Regions from separate parts of the Nocardioides aquiterrae genome, predicted to be linked through region 4. Evidence: riboswitches for the same ligand, from Rfam matches in the RefSeq annotation. Region 4 holds a riboswitch; each other region holds the start of a gene.

Region 1 (3,603 bases), on a different contig from region 4:
GAGCCACAGCGGGGAGACCCGGTCGCCGCCGCCGAACCCGGTGATCGCGACCCGGCCGCCGTCGTCGCGCAGGCCGACGAGGACCTCGGCGTGCGCCGGGGCCCGGTCGAACCCCTCGAACTGCCAGGTGGCGTCCGCGGCGGCCTGCCAGGTGCCGTCGGCGTAGGCGCCCTCCGCGTCCACGTAGCGCAGCGTGAAGTCGCGGACCCGCGCCGCGCGGGCGTTGGCGACGATCCCCGCCAGCCGGTCCGCGGCCGCCGCGTCGTCCGCCGGCGCGAGCGCGCGGGCGGCGTCCTCGTCGCCGGAGCGGACCGCCCGCTCGAACGAGCGCAGCGCCTCGGTGGCGAGCGCCGGCGACGGGCTGCCCCCGGTCGACGCGGCCGGCGTGGGCGCGACGTAGGGCTGGTCGTCGACGGCGACCCAGGTGACCAGGCCGACGGCGACGAGCAGGCACAGCGAAAGACCGGCCACCCACCAGAGGGGACGACCGGTCTTCACGCGTACCAGTGTGTCAGCCGGGGCGAACCGCTCCGACGTACGGCATCGAGTGCAGGCCCGTGACCCGCACGCCCGAGCTGGGGTTCTCGGCGTTCACGATCAGGCCGTTGCCGATGTACATGCCGACGTGGCTGATCGGGCTGTAGTAGAAGACCAGGTCGCCGGGCTGGAGGTCGCTCTCGGCGACGTGCGGACCGGAGCTGTACTGCGCGCTCGAGGAGTGCGGCAGGGACACCCCGGCCTGCGCCCAGGCCATCATGGTGAGGCCGGAGCAGTCGAAGGCGTTGGGGCCGGCCGCGCCGTAGACGTAGGCCTTGCCCACCTGGGCCATCGCGTAGCTGACCGCGGCCGCGGCCCGCCCGGACGCCGACACCTCGGGAGTGCGGGTCGTCGAGCCCCGGGAGAGGATCTCCTGGCGCTCCTTGGCCTGCAGCTCACCGAGCAGCGTCTTCGCCTCGGCCAGCTTCTTGTCGATCGTCGCCTTCTCGGCGCCGAGCTTCTCCTCGAGCGTGGCGACCTGCGCGGCCCGCTTGGCGGTGGCGTCGCTGCGGATGTCGAGGGACTTCAGCTCGGTCGCGTAGTCGTCGAAGAGCTGGTCCTGCATGTCGTTGTAGGCCGACATCGTGGACAGCTGCGACAGGAACTTCTGCGGGTCGTCGGAGAGGACGACCTGGCCCATCGCGGAGAGGTTCTGGCCCTCGTACTGGCGGATGACGGAGTCCTGCACCTGGCGCCGGACCTGCTCCAGCCGGTCGTCCTGCCGGCCCTGGTCGGCCTTGAGGAGGCCGAGGTCGCGCTTGAGGGAGGTGAGCTCGAGCTTGGCGTCGTTGTAGCGCTCCGAGGCCTGCTCGGCCTCGTGGTAGAGCCGGTCCACCCGGGCCTGGACGTCCTTGATGTCGGGCTCGGCGTTCGCCGGCGTCGAGGGCATGAATCCCACGGCGGCGATGAGGGCACTACCGGACACGAGGGTGACGAGTCGCTTCCGGGCGTTCAGCACGAGGTGGCGCTCTCCTTGTTACGTCGTACGCCTACCGGGTGAGCTGACGGATTCGGGCACAACGTTTGCCCTACCTCCGCTCAGGCGGAGGATTCACCCCAGTGGTGGTCGTCCGAGCACGGCCACCGGTTGGTTCCCCGGCTCCCGGACCGGCGAACCGGACCGAGACTCAGCGCGGTGGCCGCGAGGATCCGAGTGATCCACGGTCCGGCCACCTGAGTGCCACACGTTAACGGCGACATCGCCCGACGGCCAAACTTTCAACCGAAGTCGCTCGGCGTTTCTCCGTTACTTTGCCGTGACCTGTCACAGACGTCACATCGGTCACTCTGGTCACGGTCAGGCGGACTCCACCTGGGGTCCGTCGACCGGCTGGACCAGCCGCAGCGGAGGCACCAGGCCACCGGCGGCGAGGACGTCGAGCGCCCGGGCGCCGTCGTCGTCGAGGCTGAGCTCGGGCGGCGGCCCGAGCAGCACCGTCACCACGCAGTCGTGGCAGTGGAGACCCCGCACCGTGCAGGAGTCGCAGTCGATTCTCGTCGTCATGCCAGGAACGGTGACAGGGCCCACCGACAGCGGCCCGACGGTCACCGGCCGAGCACGTCCAGCAGCGCCTCGGGCGGGACGACGCGCGCGCCGTCCCGGGCCACGTCGCGCCCGACCGCCCGGTCGGCCGTGACCACCACGACGACCCGCCCCTCGGGCTCGGCGGCCACCAGCTCGCGGATCACGTCGTCGGCGATCACGCCACGCGGGCTGTAGAGGACGCGGACGCCGCGGGGCGCGGGCACCGGCGGCCGGTGGTCGGTCTCGGCGGCGTCGAACACCACGGTCGTCTCGGCTCCGGTGCGCGCGACGAGGGGCGCGATCGACCGCACGAGCCGGGCGCGCTGGGCCTCCAGCGACGAGCTCGGCCAGGCCGCCTTGCTGACGTTGTAGCCGTCCACGACCAGGCGGGCCCGCGGCATCGCGAGGTACTGCTCCAGCGACGCCTGTGCCGGCACCCGGTGGCCGGCCTCTGCGACGTCGGCCTCGACCCGGTCCGCCGGCGCGCCGCTGACCTGGGGCAGCGCGAGCTCGCGGCGCAGCCCGGTCGCGGCGTCGATGACGGTCTCCAGGAGGATCCGGGCGCGCAGCGTCGCCTCGTCGCGCTCGGACCGCGCGTCCCGGCGCCCCTCGCGCGCCTCCTCCTCCAGCCGCTCCACCTGGGACCGCAGCCGCCGGTTCTCCCGCTCCAGCGCGGCGGCCCGCTCCCCGGCCGCGCGCTCGGCCGCCGCGGCCTCCTCGGCCGCCGTCCGCGCGTCCTTCTCGGCGAGCCGGGTGTCGCCGAGCTTGCGCCGCAGGGCGGCGTTCTCGGCCTTGACCTCGTCCAGCTGGGCCTTGTGCGCCGCCCGCTGCTCGCGCACCGACTGCTCGGCATCCGCCAGCCGGGCCCGCAGCCGCTCCAGCTCCCGCTCCGCACGGTCGTTCCCGGGCTCGGGCCGCTCCGCGACCCGGCGCACCGCGTCGGCGAGCGCCTCCTCCCAGCCCTCGGCACGCGTGAGCCAGCGGTGCGCGGCGTCGCCCACGGCGTCGGCCGGGTCCGGGCCCGGGCGCGCCGCCAGCTGGGTGCCGACTCGCTCGCGCAGCTCGTCGTCCGCGAGCGCCTCGGAGATGGCGGTCGCACCCAGCCGGGCCCGCCGCGCGGGTGCGAAGCCGGCCACCCGGCGTACCGCCGGCGGCAGCTTCGGTACGTCGGGCAGCACGTCGGCCGTGAGCGCGACGACCCGGACGCGGACCGGCTCGGGCAGGTCCGCGAGCCCCGGCCCGGTTCCCCCCTCGGTCATGGCGCCGGCTGGTGGCGCGGCACGAGCTCGATCGCATCGGAGCGGCCGCACCAGCGGCAGGTGACCCGCTCGACCGCCTCGTCGCGCACGTCGGTCTCCTCGACGCGGTGGTCGCCGGCGAGGTCGAAGTGCCAGAACTCGGTGGTCCGGCGGGTGCGGGTGACGTCGAAGCGGGTGAGGTTGCCGCAGCCGGCGCAGCGCCAGCGCTGGTCGTCGGGAAGGCCAGTGCTCATGACGCTCCTCTCTCGCGGTGGCCCCGAGCGTAGTCAATGGGCAGGTCAC
Region 2 (3,603 bases), on a different contig from region 4:
GTCATCGTTCCCGACGCGGCGAGGACGGCAAGCGGGACGATGAGCTCGCTCACCGCTGCACGGGTCCTGCCTGGGGTTGCTCCGCGCCGGCGTGAGCGCGCAGTTCATCGACCTCGGCCCGCAGGCGCGCGACCTCATCCGGGCTCGCCTGGGAGGGGCGACGCTGGCTGCCGCGCATCATCATCAGCATCATGGCGCCCATCGTGATCGGGCAGACGAGCACGGCCAGCAGGTAGATCAGGTCCGGCATCGGGGGTCCTCCACCATTCAGAAGAGATTACTACTTCGCATAGTAGTCGAGCGATGAGATTCCATCTTCTGGGCCGGCGGTCGACTACTTGAGGAGTTCACGCATCGTCGCGATCTCCTCGGTCTGCGCACGCTCGATCTGGGCGGCGAGGTCGATGGCGTCTTCGTTCTTCCCGTCGGCCTGCTCGGTCTTCGCCATCTCGATGGCACCTTGGTGGTGGCTGATCATCATCGTGAGGAACATCTGGTCGAACTCCGCGCCCGAGGCTCCCTCGAGCTGGCCCATCTCGTCCTCACTCATCATCCCTGGCATCGATCCGCCCATGTCCATCCCGCCCATGTCCGACGGCGCAGGCTGGCCCCAGGCATCGAGCCACGCGGTCATCTGCTCGATCTCGGGGCCCTGGGCGCGCTTGATCTGGGCGGCCAGGTCCTTGACCTCCTGACTCTGCGCGCGGGTATCGGCCAACTCAGCCATCTCAACGGCCTGCTGGTGGTGCGGGATCATGTGGCTGGCGAAGGTGACGTCGGCGTCGTTGAACTCAGCCGACGCGTCCGCGGTGGCGGACGGACTCGACGACGAGTCGTCGCCCATGTTCATGCCGTCCATCCCGCCTCCGCACGCGGCGAGAGTCAGCGTTCCGGCGACGACCAGTGTTGCGGCGGCGAGCTTCCGCTTGATTCTCCCGATCCCACCGCCGGCCTGGACCTGGTGGAACGCGTACTGGAGGCCACAGCCGAACTCGACGGCTGCCCGCTGGCGCGTGCCGGCCTTCACCATGGATCAGCGGTCGAGCGCGCAGGAGACATGTTCGGAGCCGCGATCAACCTTGCCGCGCGAGTCGCGGGTCAGGCAGGAGGTGGACAGACCCTCGCGACTCGTGTGGTCGCGGACGCGGCACGCACCGCCGGCCGTGGCGTCGCATCCCTCGGAACCTTCGAACTCCGCAACGTTGCCGAACCCCAAGAGCTCTTCGCGATCTCGCTCTCCCCCGCCCGGCAGGCCGGCAGCGTCGATCCCGTGTGCCGCATGTGGGTCGCCCACGCCACAGCCGCTGACTTCCTCCGACACGATGACCGCGAGCACTGGTTCTGCTCACTGACCTGCGCGCAGCAGTTCGCCGCCGCTCCCGAGGGCTACACCCAATAGCAGGCGGCCGCCGGTGAGGCCGGCGTCATTGGCCGAGCAAGGCCGTCACCTCGCGTGCACTGGTCGGGTCGACCCACTGGCCTGAAGACGATTCCCCGGCCGTCCACACAGGTAGCGATGCTTCACCCACCATCCCTGAAGCTCAAACTGAGACAGAGAGCGGTGGGTGCGGCGGGCCGGTACCCGGTCGAGAGCCGGACCTTGGACGGCTGCGAGCGACGGCTGCGAGCAACTCCACGATCTGGCCCATGCCTGGCTGCCTCGCGGTGTGACATTTGTGCGGCAAGGACGCATCTACTACCGTGCGTAGGACTCGCCAACCGGCGGGTGCACCTCTGGCGTCGCCGAGACCCGCCGCGCTGGATGTGCGTTGCCTTCAGTTGACGACGGCGGGTGCGGAGAACCCAACTTTGGCGCCTGCAGGACGGGCGCCTCCGGGGTGAAGCCGCCCAGAGCGGCCGGGCACCTCCAGGCCCGAACCCGACAGCTAACTTCGTAGGCGTCCGGAGGATCCATGTCTTTCGTACCCACGCCCATTCGTACCGAACAGCCCCGGCCGGGACGGCACCGTGCCCCCCGCGGAGCGGGTAGCGACACCACCCTGGTGCCCCGCGCCATTACCGGCAGGCACCGTGCCGAGTGCCAGCGCAGCGGCGGGCTACGTGCCCTGGCGACCGGCACCATCGCCGCCGGCCTGGTTGCCGCCCCCGCCCTGACGAGCCCCGCCAGTGCGCACTCCACCTACACGGTGCAGTCCGGCGACACCCTCAGCTCGATCGCGCAGAACGTCGGCAGCACATGGCGAGACCTCTACACGGCCAACCGCGACGTCATCTCCAGCCCCGCCCTGATCTACCCCGGCCAAACCCTGCGGACCAGCGGTGGATCCGCCCGCCAGGCAGCTCCCACCTCGAGCGATGGCGGAGGATCGGCCGCTCATGCGACTGGCTTCACACAGAAGCTCCTGGCCGAGGCGAGCCAACTCGAAGGTGTCCCGTACGTCTACGGCGGCTCGACCCCGTCGGGCTTCGACTGCTCGGGCTTCACCCAATACGTCTTCGCGCAGGCAGGAAAGTCGATCCCGCGAACCTCGTCGGAGCAGGCCGCAGCGGCGACGCCGGTCTCGGGCGACGACCTGCGCCCGGGTGACCTGATCTTCTACTCGCCCGGCGGGTCGGTATCGCACGTGGCGATCTACGCCGGCGACGGCATGGTCTGGGAGGCGCCTGCCTCGGGCGGCCAGGTGCGCTACGCGCCCATCTGGGACGTCGCCCGCTCCTACGGTCGCTTCTGAGGCCGCGCCCGGCACTTGGGCGGCGCAGAAACGCAGGTCTGAACCGGCCTGGTCATCGCAGGCCACCCGACGCTGCTGTCGCTGCCTCCCAGTCCGAGAGAGGGCTGGGAGGCACGGGCAGCGACGCGCCTCTCCGTTGCAGCCAGTCACCGAAGGGAAGACGGACCCACAACGTCGGTGCCCCACCAGACCCGTACGATCGCGTCGCCTGTGGCCGCGCCGTACAGCTCAAGCGCACGCTGAACAAGTAAGAGCGCGCACCCCAGAGTCAGCGGGCCCGACACCGGCGCACACCGACGAGAACGGCACCCAGCGCAACCAGGAGCGACCCGCCGCTGACCATCGGTCCCATCCGCACCGCGACGGTCTCACCGGAGGCGAGGGGGACGTCGGCCACCAGCACCTCGGTGCCCCGCGTGCGGCTCTGGGTCACCACCGAGCCGTCGGGACCGATCGCGCCACTGATCCCATTCGTGGAGGCGACGACCACGCTGCGTCCGGTCTCGAGGGCCCGGGCCCGCGAGATGCCGAACTGCTGGGCGCGCTGAGCCGTGCCGGTGAACATCGCGTTGCTGGTCTGAACGACGACCAGGTCGGCGCCTTCACGAACCTGCTCGGGCAGCACGTCATCGAAGGCCACGTCGAAGCAGATCGCCATCGCCACCGATGTCCCGGCAACCTCAACAGGCGGTTGCGGCCCGCCTGCGATCATGTCGCGCGGGATCTCGGCGAGCCGCGGACTGATGCGCCCGAGGACACTCCGGAAGGGGATGTATTCCCCGAACGGGACCGGGTGACGTTTGGTATACCGCTCCCCCGGCCCCGTAGCGGGATCCCAGACGATCCCCTGGTTGAGGACGCGCCGTGGGTCCGCATCATCCACCATCGCCCCGACGAGGATCGGTCGCCC
Region 3 (3,603 bases), on a different contig from region 4:
GATCGCGGGACCGGTCTTGCCGCCGATCCGCTCCTTGACCTCGGGCGAGGCGGTCGCGAGGGCGAAGCCGATCTGGCCGAGGATGCGCTGGCACTTCTCCCACTCGTCGGCGTGGGTCGCGATCGTCTCGGGCGTCGCGCCGTTCAGCGCCTGGTCGAGGCGCGCGCGCTGCGGTCCGGCGGCCACGTCAGTCCCCCTCCGTCGACAGCGGAAGGGAGCAGGAGTTGTTGGTCTCGAAGCTGGGCGCCGCGACGCACGAGGTCGACTCCGCGATGCCGTTCAGCGCGGTCGCGTTCGACACGTCGGTGTCGACCATGTTGTCGGTGAAGCTCGACAGGTTGTCGCGGTAGCCGCGCAGCCCCGCGGCCATCTGCAGCACGGCCTTGGCGACGTGCTGCTGGGCGACGCTGCTGTGGTGGCCGAGCTGCGCGCCGGCCTCGGACCCCCCGAAGACCGCGCCGATCGGATTGACGTTGTTCTGCTCGAGCTCGTCGGCGTTCCGGCCGAGCATCCCCCGGACCTCGTCGATCAGGTCCTCGGGCAGCTGCAGCACCCCGAGCATGTCCAGCGCTTCCATCTGAACGTGTTCCTTCCCCCGAACTGAAGGTCGACAGCTTCAGCAGCCCCCTACCCCGGCCGCCCGGGACACGAAACCTCATCGACTAGATTCGCTGCAAACATCTCGGACCCAGGAGCTGATGGATGCGCCGCACCGCCGTACCCGCCGCTCTCGCGGCGCTCGCCCTGCTCGCCGGCTGCGGCGGCAGCGACGACCCGGCCCCGACCCCGGCGCCCTCGAGCGGCTCGACGGACCCGTCGGGGTCCGCGTCCAGCCCGAGCGCGGACGTCGCCACCGGCATCCGGCTGACCCAGCCGAACAGCACCGTGGTCGCGCCGGAGGCGTGGACCCGGGGCCGCACGATCGTCAGCGGCGAGACGTCCGCGGACAGCCCGGACCACCTCGCCTGGGTGTCGCTGGGCGAGATCGAGGCGTTCGGGTCGGACCAGGACGCCGAGCAGCTCGGCCACACCCGGATCGCCTCGGACCCGAGCCCGAGGAAGCCGAAGCTGCTGCCGGTGGCCGAGCTCGACGGCCGGCCCGCCTACCACGTCGCGGGCTGGGTGGGCGGATCCCGCTACATCGACGAGTACGGCGCGATCTGGAACGACCGGATCGTCTCCCTGGTCTTCTCGTTCAACGAGAAGGTCCCGGCGGCCGAGCGCACCCAGGTCGTCGAGCAGGTGCTGCCGACCTTCCAGTGGAAGTAGGCAGGGTCCTCAGCGGCGGTAGCGCAGCGTGCCGGGGTACCACTTGTCGGTCCACAGCTTGTCGGTGCGCACCCGGGTGCCGGAGTACGGCGCGTGCAGCACCCAGCGGTGCCCGTGGCTGAAGCCGGCGTACACGCCGACGTGGTACACGCCGCCGCCGTCGTAGAAGAAGATCAGGTCGCCGCGCTTCATGTTGCTGCGCTTGATGTGCTTGGCGAAGTGCGCCTGCGCGGACGAGGTGCGCGGGATGTGCTTGAACCCCGCCTTGCGGAAGGCGTAGTAGGTCAGGCCGGAGCAGTCGAACGCGTTCGGGCCCGAGGCGCCGTAGCGGTACGGGTCGCCCTTCTGGTGGACCGCGACGCTCATCGCGCTGCCGACGCGGCGCGCGGACGGCGCCGACGGGGCCTGCTTGTGGCCCTTCTTCTGGTGGTGGGCCGCGTGGTGGGCGGTGGCGCCGTGGGCCTCGGAGGTGGTCGGTGCGGTGGCGAGCAGGCCGACGGCGAGGGCGCCGCTGGCGAGCACGCGGAGCGCGCCGGAGCGCAGGGAGTGCAGGGTGGGCATGCGGATGCTTCCTTCCCACGCCTGTGAGGTGAGCTGTCGGGTTCGGGCGAGAAGGTGCCCGGCCACCGGTCGGTGGCTTCACCCCGAGCGGCCGCCGGAGGTGCTGCGGCCGCGGAAGTGGGTCCCCCACTCCTGCCTGTGCTGATGTCTCGGGTTCGGTCGCCCGGGTGGCAGGACTCGGCGTGCCCGGGCGATCGGGGACGCTAGCCGAGGAATTCACGCGATCACGAGTCGCCGGACCGCGGATCCCGTGGCCTGGGCCACACCCCCCGCGTGGAATCGTGACCCGGTTGGACGGAGATCACACAGTTACACCGGTGTCGCGCCCGGTGTCACGCCCGGTGTCACGCCCGGTGTCGACCCTGCACCACGTGGCCCTCGTCGAGGCGGACGACGCGGTCGGCGACCTCCCAGACCCGCCGGTCGTGGGTGGCCACCAGGACCGCGGAGCCGGCGTGGGCGGCGGCCGCGAGGACGGCGACCACCTGGGTCACGTGGTCGTCGTCCTGGTGGCCGGTCGGCTCGTCGAGGACGGCGACCCGGGGACTCAGCACGAGCGCCCGCGCGACCGCGGTCCGCTGCTGCTCGCCCAGGGAGGTCTCCCGGACGCCGCGCCGGGTGAAGGCGTCCAGGTCGAGGGCCTCGGCGAGCGCCGAGAACGCCGCGGTGGGGTCGACGCCGGCGCGGTACGCCGGCAGGCACACGTTGTCCTCGACGCTGAGCCCGGCGAGCAGCCCGTGCTGCTGCGGCACGACGGCCACCACGGCCCAGTCGGTGACGCCGGCGGTCGGGACGCCGTCCACGGCCACCTCGCCACGATCGGGCCGCTCGAACCCGGCGGCCAGGTGGCACAGGGTGCTCTTGCCCGACCCGGACGGCCCGGCCAGGGCGACGAGCTCCCCCGGCGCCGCGGCGAGGCTGACGTCGTGCAGCACCTCGACGCGGCCGGCGCCCGCGCCGTACCCGTGCCCGACCTCGACGACCCGGAGCCCGCTCATCGGTCCTCCTCCGGTCGCCGCAGCCGCACCTGGTCGCCGTCGGCGTCGACCACCACCCGGCGGTCGGGGAACAGCTCGAGCACCTCGGGCGGGAGCTGGAGCCGCCCGGTCGCGTCGATGACCGCGGCGGCGGTACGGCGGCCGGCGGTCTCGCTCGACAGCACGCCGTGCCGCAGCCGGAGCAGCCGGTCGGCGCGGTGCGTGATCCGGTCGTCGTGGCTGCTGATCACGACCGTCGAGCCGGCGGCCGCGGCCGCGAGCAGTGCGTCCATGACCCGGTCGGCGTTCGCGTGGTCGAGCTCGGCGGTCGGCTCGTCGGCCACCACCAGGGCGGGCCGGCCCACCAGGGCCATCGCGACCGCGAGGCGTTGCTGCTCCCCGCCGGAGAGCGCCTCGGGGCGGTGGCGGGCGCGGTCACCGAGCCCGACCGCGTCGAGCGCCGCGTCCGGGTCGTGGCGGGCGGCGCCCCGCCAGGACGCGACCTGGCGGAGCTGGTCGGCGGCGCACAGGTGCGTGAACACCGCGCTCGAGGAGCGCTGCGGCACGAACCCGATCCGCCGCCGGCGCAGCCCGCGCAGCTCGCGGGTCGAGGCGCCGCCCACGTCGCTGCCGAGCACGGTGAGCCGGCCGGCGCTGGGCCGGTCGCGGGCGCCGAGCAGCGTCAGCAGGCTGCTCTTGCCGCTGCCGGACGGGCCGGCGACCACGGTCAGCGCGCCGGGTTCGAGCTCGAGCCCGAGCCCCCGCAGCGCGTGGGTCTCCCCCGTCGCGGAGCGGA
Region 4 (3,603 bases):
TGGCGGGGCCGGGCATGAAGGCGGAGATCCGCCGGATCCCGACCATCGACGAGTTCCCGCAGGACAACTCGTGGATCCAGCGGGAGCGGGCCTGGCGGGAGCGCACCGGCCAGCTGTGACCGGGACCGGGCGCGAGGCGGTCGAGGCGGTGTGGCGGATCGAGTCCGCCCGCATCGTCGGGGCGCTGGCCCGTTCCACCGGCGACTTCAGCCTCGCCGAGGACGTGGCCCAGGAGGCCCTGGCGCAGGCGCTGGTCAGCTGGCCGCGCGACGGCGTACCCGCCAACCCCGCGGGCTGGCTGCTGACGACCGGCCGCCGGCGCGCGATCGACGCGTTCCGGCGCCGGTCGGCGCTGGACGAGCGGTACGCCGCGCTGGCGCACGAGCCGCCGCGGGAGGAGGCACCGGGCGACGACCTGCTCGCGCTGATGTTCATCGCCTGCCACCCGATGCTGTCCCGGGAGGCGCAGGTCGCGCTGACCCTGCGGGTGCTGGGCGGCCTGACCAGCGACGAGATCGCGCGCGGGTTCCTGGTCCCGACCGCGACCGTGCAGGCCCGGATCACCCGCGCGAAGAAGACCCTGTCGGCCGCCCGGGTCCCGTTCGAGGTGCCACCGGACGAGGAGTGCCGGGCCCGGCTCGGCCCGCTGCTGAGCGTGCTCTACCTGATCTTCACCGAGGGCTCGTCGGCCACCTCCGGGGAGGAGCTGATCCGGCCCGACCTGGCCCGCGAGGCGATCCGGCTGACCCGCGTCCTGGTCACGCTGCTGCCCGACGAGCCCGAGGTGCACGGGCTGCTGGCCCTGCTCGAGCTGACCGCCGCGCGCTTCCCCGCCCGGCTCGACGCGGACGGCGACCCGGTGCTGCTCGAGCAGCAGGACCGCCGCCGCTGGGACCGGGAGGCGATCCGCCGCGGCCGGGCCGCGCTGGCGCAGGCCGGCCGGGTCGGCCGCGGCCTGGGGCCGTACGGCGTCCAGGCCGCGATCGCCGAGTGCCATGCGGTCGCCCCCTCGGTCGCCGAGACCGACTGGCAGCGGATCGTGCTGCTCTACGAGGCGCTCGGCCGGATCGCCCCGTCCCCGGTCGTCGAGCTCAACGGCGCGGTCGCGCTGTCGATGGCCCGGGGGCCCGCGGCGGCGCTGGCCGTCGTCGACGAGCTCGTCGCCGGCGGGTCGCTGGCGGGCTCGCACCTGCTGCCCAGCGTGCGCGGCGAGCTGCTCGGCCGGCTCGGCCGCACCGACGAGGCGCGCGCCGAGCTCGCGCTCGCCGTACGCCTGTGCGGCAACGCGCGCGAGCGCGGGCTCCTCGAGCGGAAGATCGCCGCGCTGGGCTGACCGTCCTGGTCCCTCAGCGGACGCCGATGCGCGCCGAGCAGGCCGGCCAGGCGCCCCAGCCCTGGTGCTTCTTGATCCGCTCGGCGATCCGGATCTGCTCGGCCCGGCTCGCCCGGCTGGGGAGCGAGGCGAGCTTCCTGCCGCCGTACCCGCGCCAGGTGCCGAGGCTGATCTGGAGGCCGCCGTAGTAGCCGTTGTGGGTGTTGATGTGCCAGCGACCGCCCGACTCGCACTGGGCGAGCCGGTTCCAGGTCTTCCCGCTGACGGCGTCGGCCGGCGCGTCGAGCGCCAGGACCGGAACGAGCGTGGACGCCGCGAGCGCGGCGGCCGACACGAGGGTGCGCATGCGCATGAGAGATCTCCAGCGAGCGCCGGCGAGGTGAGCTGTCGGGTTCGGGCTGGAGTAGCCCGGCCACGGCCGTGGTGTCCGGCCGTTGCTTCACCCCGAGGGCCGCGGTGCGGCCCGTGGAACGTGTGGTTCCCCCGCTCCTGCCCGAGCGTCTTCCGTCGATGTCCGGCCTCCGGCCGGGCAGGACTGGGCGCGCACGGGGACCGTCCCGCAGGAACGCGGGACCCCACGACGGTAGGCAGACGCCCGAGCGCCGCCCAACCCGGCGGCGGTGTGAGGCTGCGCACCCGTCCGGCGATTCGTGATGCAACCAGGACCCCGGCTCGGGCGTACCGGGGGCATGAAGCTGCGTCTCGCCCTCCCCGTCTCGGCGCTCCTCGCCGCCACCCTGGCTCCACCCGCGCCGGCCCAGGCGGCGCCGCCGTCCTGCCACGGCGAGCGCGCCACGATCGTCGGCACGGCCGGTGACGACCGGCTCACCGGCACCGCCGGCCCGGACGTGATCGTGGCCCGGGGCGGTGACGACGTCGTGGCCGCCGGCGGCGGCGACGACCTCGTCTGCGGCGGCGACGGCGCGGACCGGCTCGCCGGAGGTCCGGGCGACGACCGGCTGTTCGGCGAGCGAGACGGCATCGGGACCGACCGCGGCGGCAGCTACCGGATCCCCGACGAGCTCACGGGCGGTCCCGGCAACGACGTGCTCGACGTCGGCTCCGACGGTCGCCGGGTCGACCAGGACGGGGGCCACGGCAGCGTGACGTACGCGACGGCGGGCGGGCCCATCCGGGTCGACCTCGACCGAGGCACCGCCCGAGGTGCAGGCCGGGACCGGATCGTCCCGATGGCCGGCCTCGAGGTCGTCGGCTCGGCGTTCGGCGACCACCTGGCCGGCGGGGCCGGCCCCGACCACCTCGTCGGTGGCGGAGGGGACGACACGCTCCTCGGCCGCGGTGGCGCGGACCTCCTCCTGCCGGAGGGGTACGACGCGCCGCACCGCAACGACCGCGACACGGTCGACGGGGGGCCGGGGAGGGACACGATCCTCGCCCGGTTCGGCAGGGACGTGCTGCACGGCGGCAGCGGCGACGACCAGGTCACCACCTGGTCGTCGAAGCCCAGCGAGGTCTACGGCGACGCCGGCGACGACGTCGTCGAAGGCGCGGTCACGCAGGGGCGCGGCTTCGTGCTCGACGGCGGCGAGGGGGACGACCGCGGCTACCTGGGCCGGCCCGCGCGCACGATCCGTCCCGAGGACGACCCCGGCCCCACGATCACGGTCCGCGAGGCCGACGGCGTCGTCGAGCGGGAGGGCGAGCAGGTCGGGACGCTGCTCTCGGTCGGCGACCTCGAGCTCGCCAGCCGGCTGCGGTGGGTCTACCTCGGGACCGAGGACGCCGACGTCGTGACGGGCGGCTACTACTGGCCGTTCCGCGCCGAGACCTTCGGCGGCGACGACGTCGTCACGGGCTCGGGCGAGCGGGACCGGATCGACGCCGGGGACGGCACCGACCGGGTCGTCGGCAACGAGGGCCGCGACACCTGCCTCCACGCGGAGGACGTCACGAGCTGCGAGGTGCTGACGGAGTAGCCGCTGCGGCGACCTGCTCCGGTCCCTCCTGTCCGACCCGGCGGCCGCGGCGGCCGAGCAGCAGCAGGGCCAGGCCCGCGACCACCGCGAGACCGCCGGCGAGGTAGCCGACCAGGGGGACGATGTCCTCGATCAGCCGCAGCTGGCCGATGTTCGCGTGCGCGTCGTCGACGTTGGTCCGGATCTGGTCGTCGGTGAAGGCGAGGTCGAGGTCGAGGATCTTGCCGACACCGCGGGCGACGCGCTCCTGGTGCACGACCTGGTTGATGATCGCACCGGTCCGGGGCTCGACGTAGTACTCGGTCGTCTGCAGGTAGCTGCCCTTGACGTCAC

The links. Region 4 has a riboswitch for cyclic di-AMP ahead of ABD086_RS16505 (transglycosylase family protein). Riboswitches for the same ligand answer to the same signal wherever they lie in the genome.
Region 1: linked by a shared signal. The riboswitch ahead of ABD086_RS17045 (C40 family peptidase) and the one ahead of ABD086_RS16505 (transglycosylase family protein) in region 4 are both predicted to bind cyclic di-AMP.
Region 2: linked by a shared signal. The riboswitch ahead of ABD086_RS03730 (C40 family peptidase) and the one ahead of ABD086_RS16505 (transglycosylase family protein) in region 4 are both predicted to bind cyclic di-AMP.
Region 3: linked by a shared signal. The riboswitch ahead of ABD086_RS11250 (C40 family peptidase) and the one ahead of ABD086_RS16505 (transglycosylase family protein) in region 4 are both predicted to bind cyclic di-AMP.

What each region holds. Positions count from the first base shown of each region.
Region 1 covers NZ_BAAAJE010000018.1:50,762-54,364, forward strand. Annotated here, with positions in the region: gene ABD086_RS17040 (hypothetical protein) at 1-498, opposite strand, end outside; gene ABD086_RS17045 (C40 family peptidase) at 512-1,495, opposite strand; cyclic di-AMP (ydaO/yuaA leader) riboswitch at 1,509-1,660, opposite strand; gene ABD086_RS17050 (hypothetical protein) at 1,835-2,041, opposite strand; gene ABD086_RS17055 (NYN domain-containing protein) at 2,083-3,321, opposite strand; gene ABD086_RS17060 (hypothetical protein) at 3,318-3,554, opposite strand.
Region 2 covers NZ_BAAAJE010000002.1:254,508-258,110, forward strand. Annotated here, with positions in the region: gene ABD086_RS03715 (hypothetical protein) at 50-250, opposite strand; gene ABD086_RS03720 (DUF305 domain-containing protein) at 335-1,030, opposite strand; gene ABD086_RS03725 (hypothetical protein) at 1,034-1,336, opposite strand; cyclic di-AMP (ydaO/yuaA leader) riboswitch at 1,761-1,915, shown strand; gene ABD086_RS03730 (C40 family peptidase) at 2,004-2,693, shown strand; gene lnt (apolipoprotein N-acyltransferase) at 2,962-3,603, opposite strand, start outside.
Region 3 covers NZ_BAAAJE010000008.1:42,965-46,567, forward strand. Annotated here, with positions in the region: gene ABD086_RS11235 (hypothetical protein) at 1-186, opposite strand, end outside; gene ABD086_RS11240 (hypothetical protein) at 188-577, opposite strand; gene ABD086_RS11245 (hypothetical protein) at 703-1,269, shown strand; gene ABD086_RS11250 (C40 family peptidase) at 1,279-1,830, opposite strand; cyclic di-AMP (ydaO/yuaA leader) riboswitch at 1,834-1,983, opposite strand; gene ABD086_RS11255 (ABC transporter ATP-binding protein) at 2,175-2,828, opposite strand; gene ABD086_RS11260 (ABC transporter ATP-binding protein) at 2,825-3,603, opposite strand, start outside.
Region 4 covers NZ_BAAAJE010000016.1:168,490-172,092, forward strand. Annotated here, with positions in the region: gene ABD086_RS16495 (YciI family protein) at 1-119, shown strand, start outside; gene ABD086_RS16500 (RNA polymerase sigma factor) at 116-1,333, shown strand; gene ABD086_RS16505 (transglycosylase family protein) at 1,347-1,685, opposite strand; cyclic di-AMP (ydaO/yuaA leader) riboswitch at 1,688-1,843, opposite strand; gene ABD086_RS16510 (calcium-binding protein) at 2,023-3,270, shown strand; gene pgfA (cell envelope lipid trafficking protein PgfA) at 3,242-3,603, opposite strand, start outside.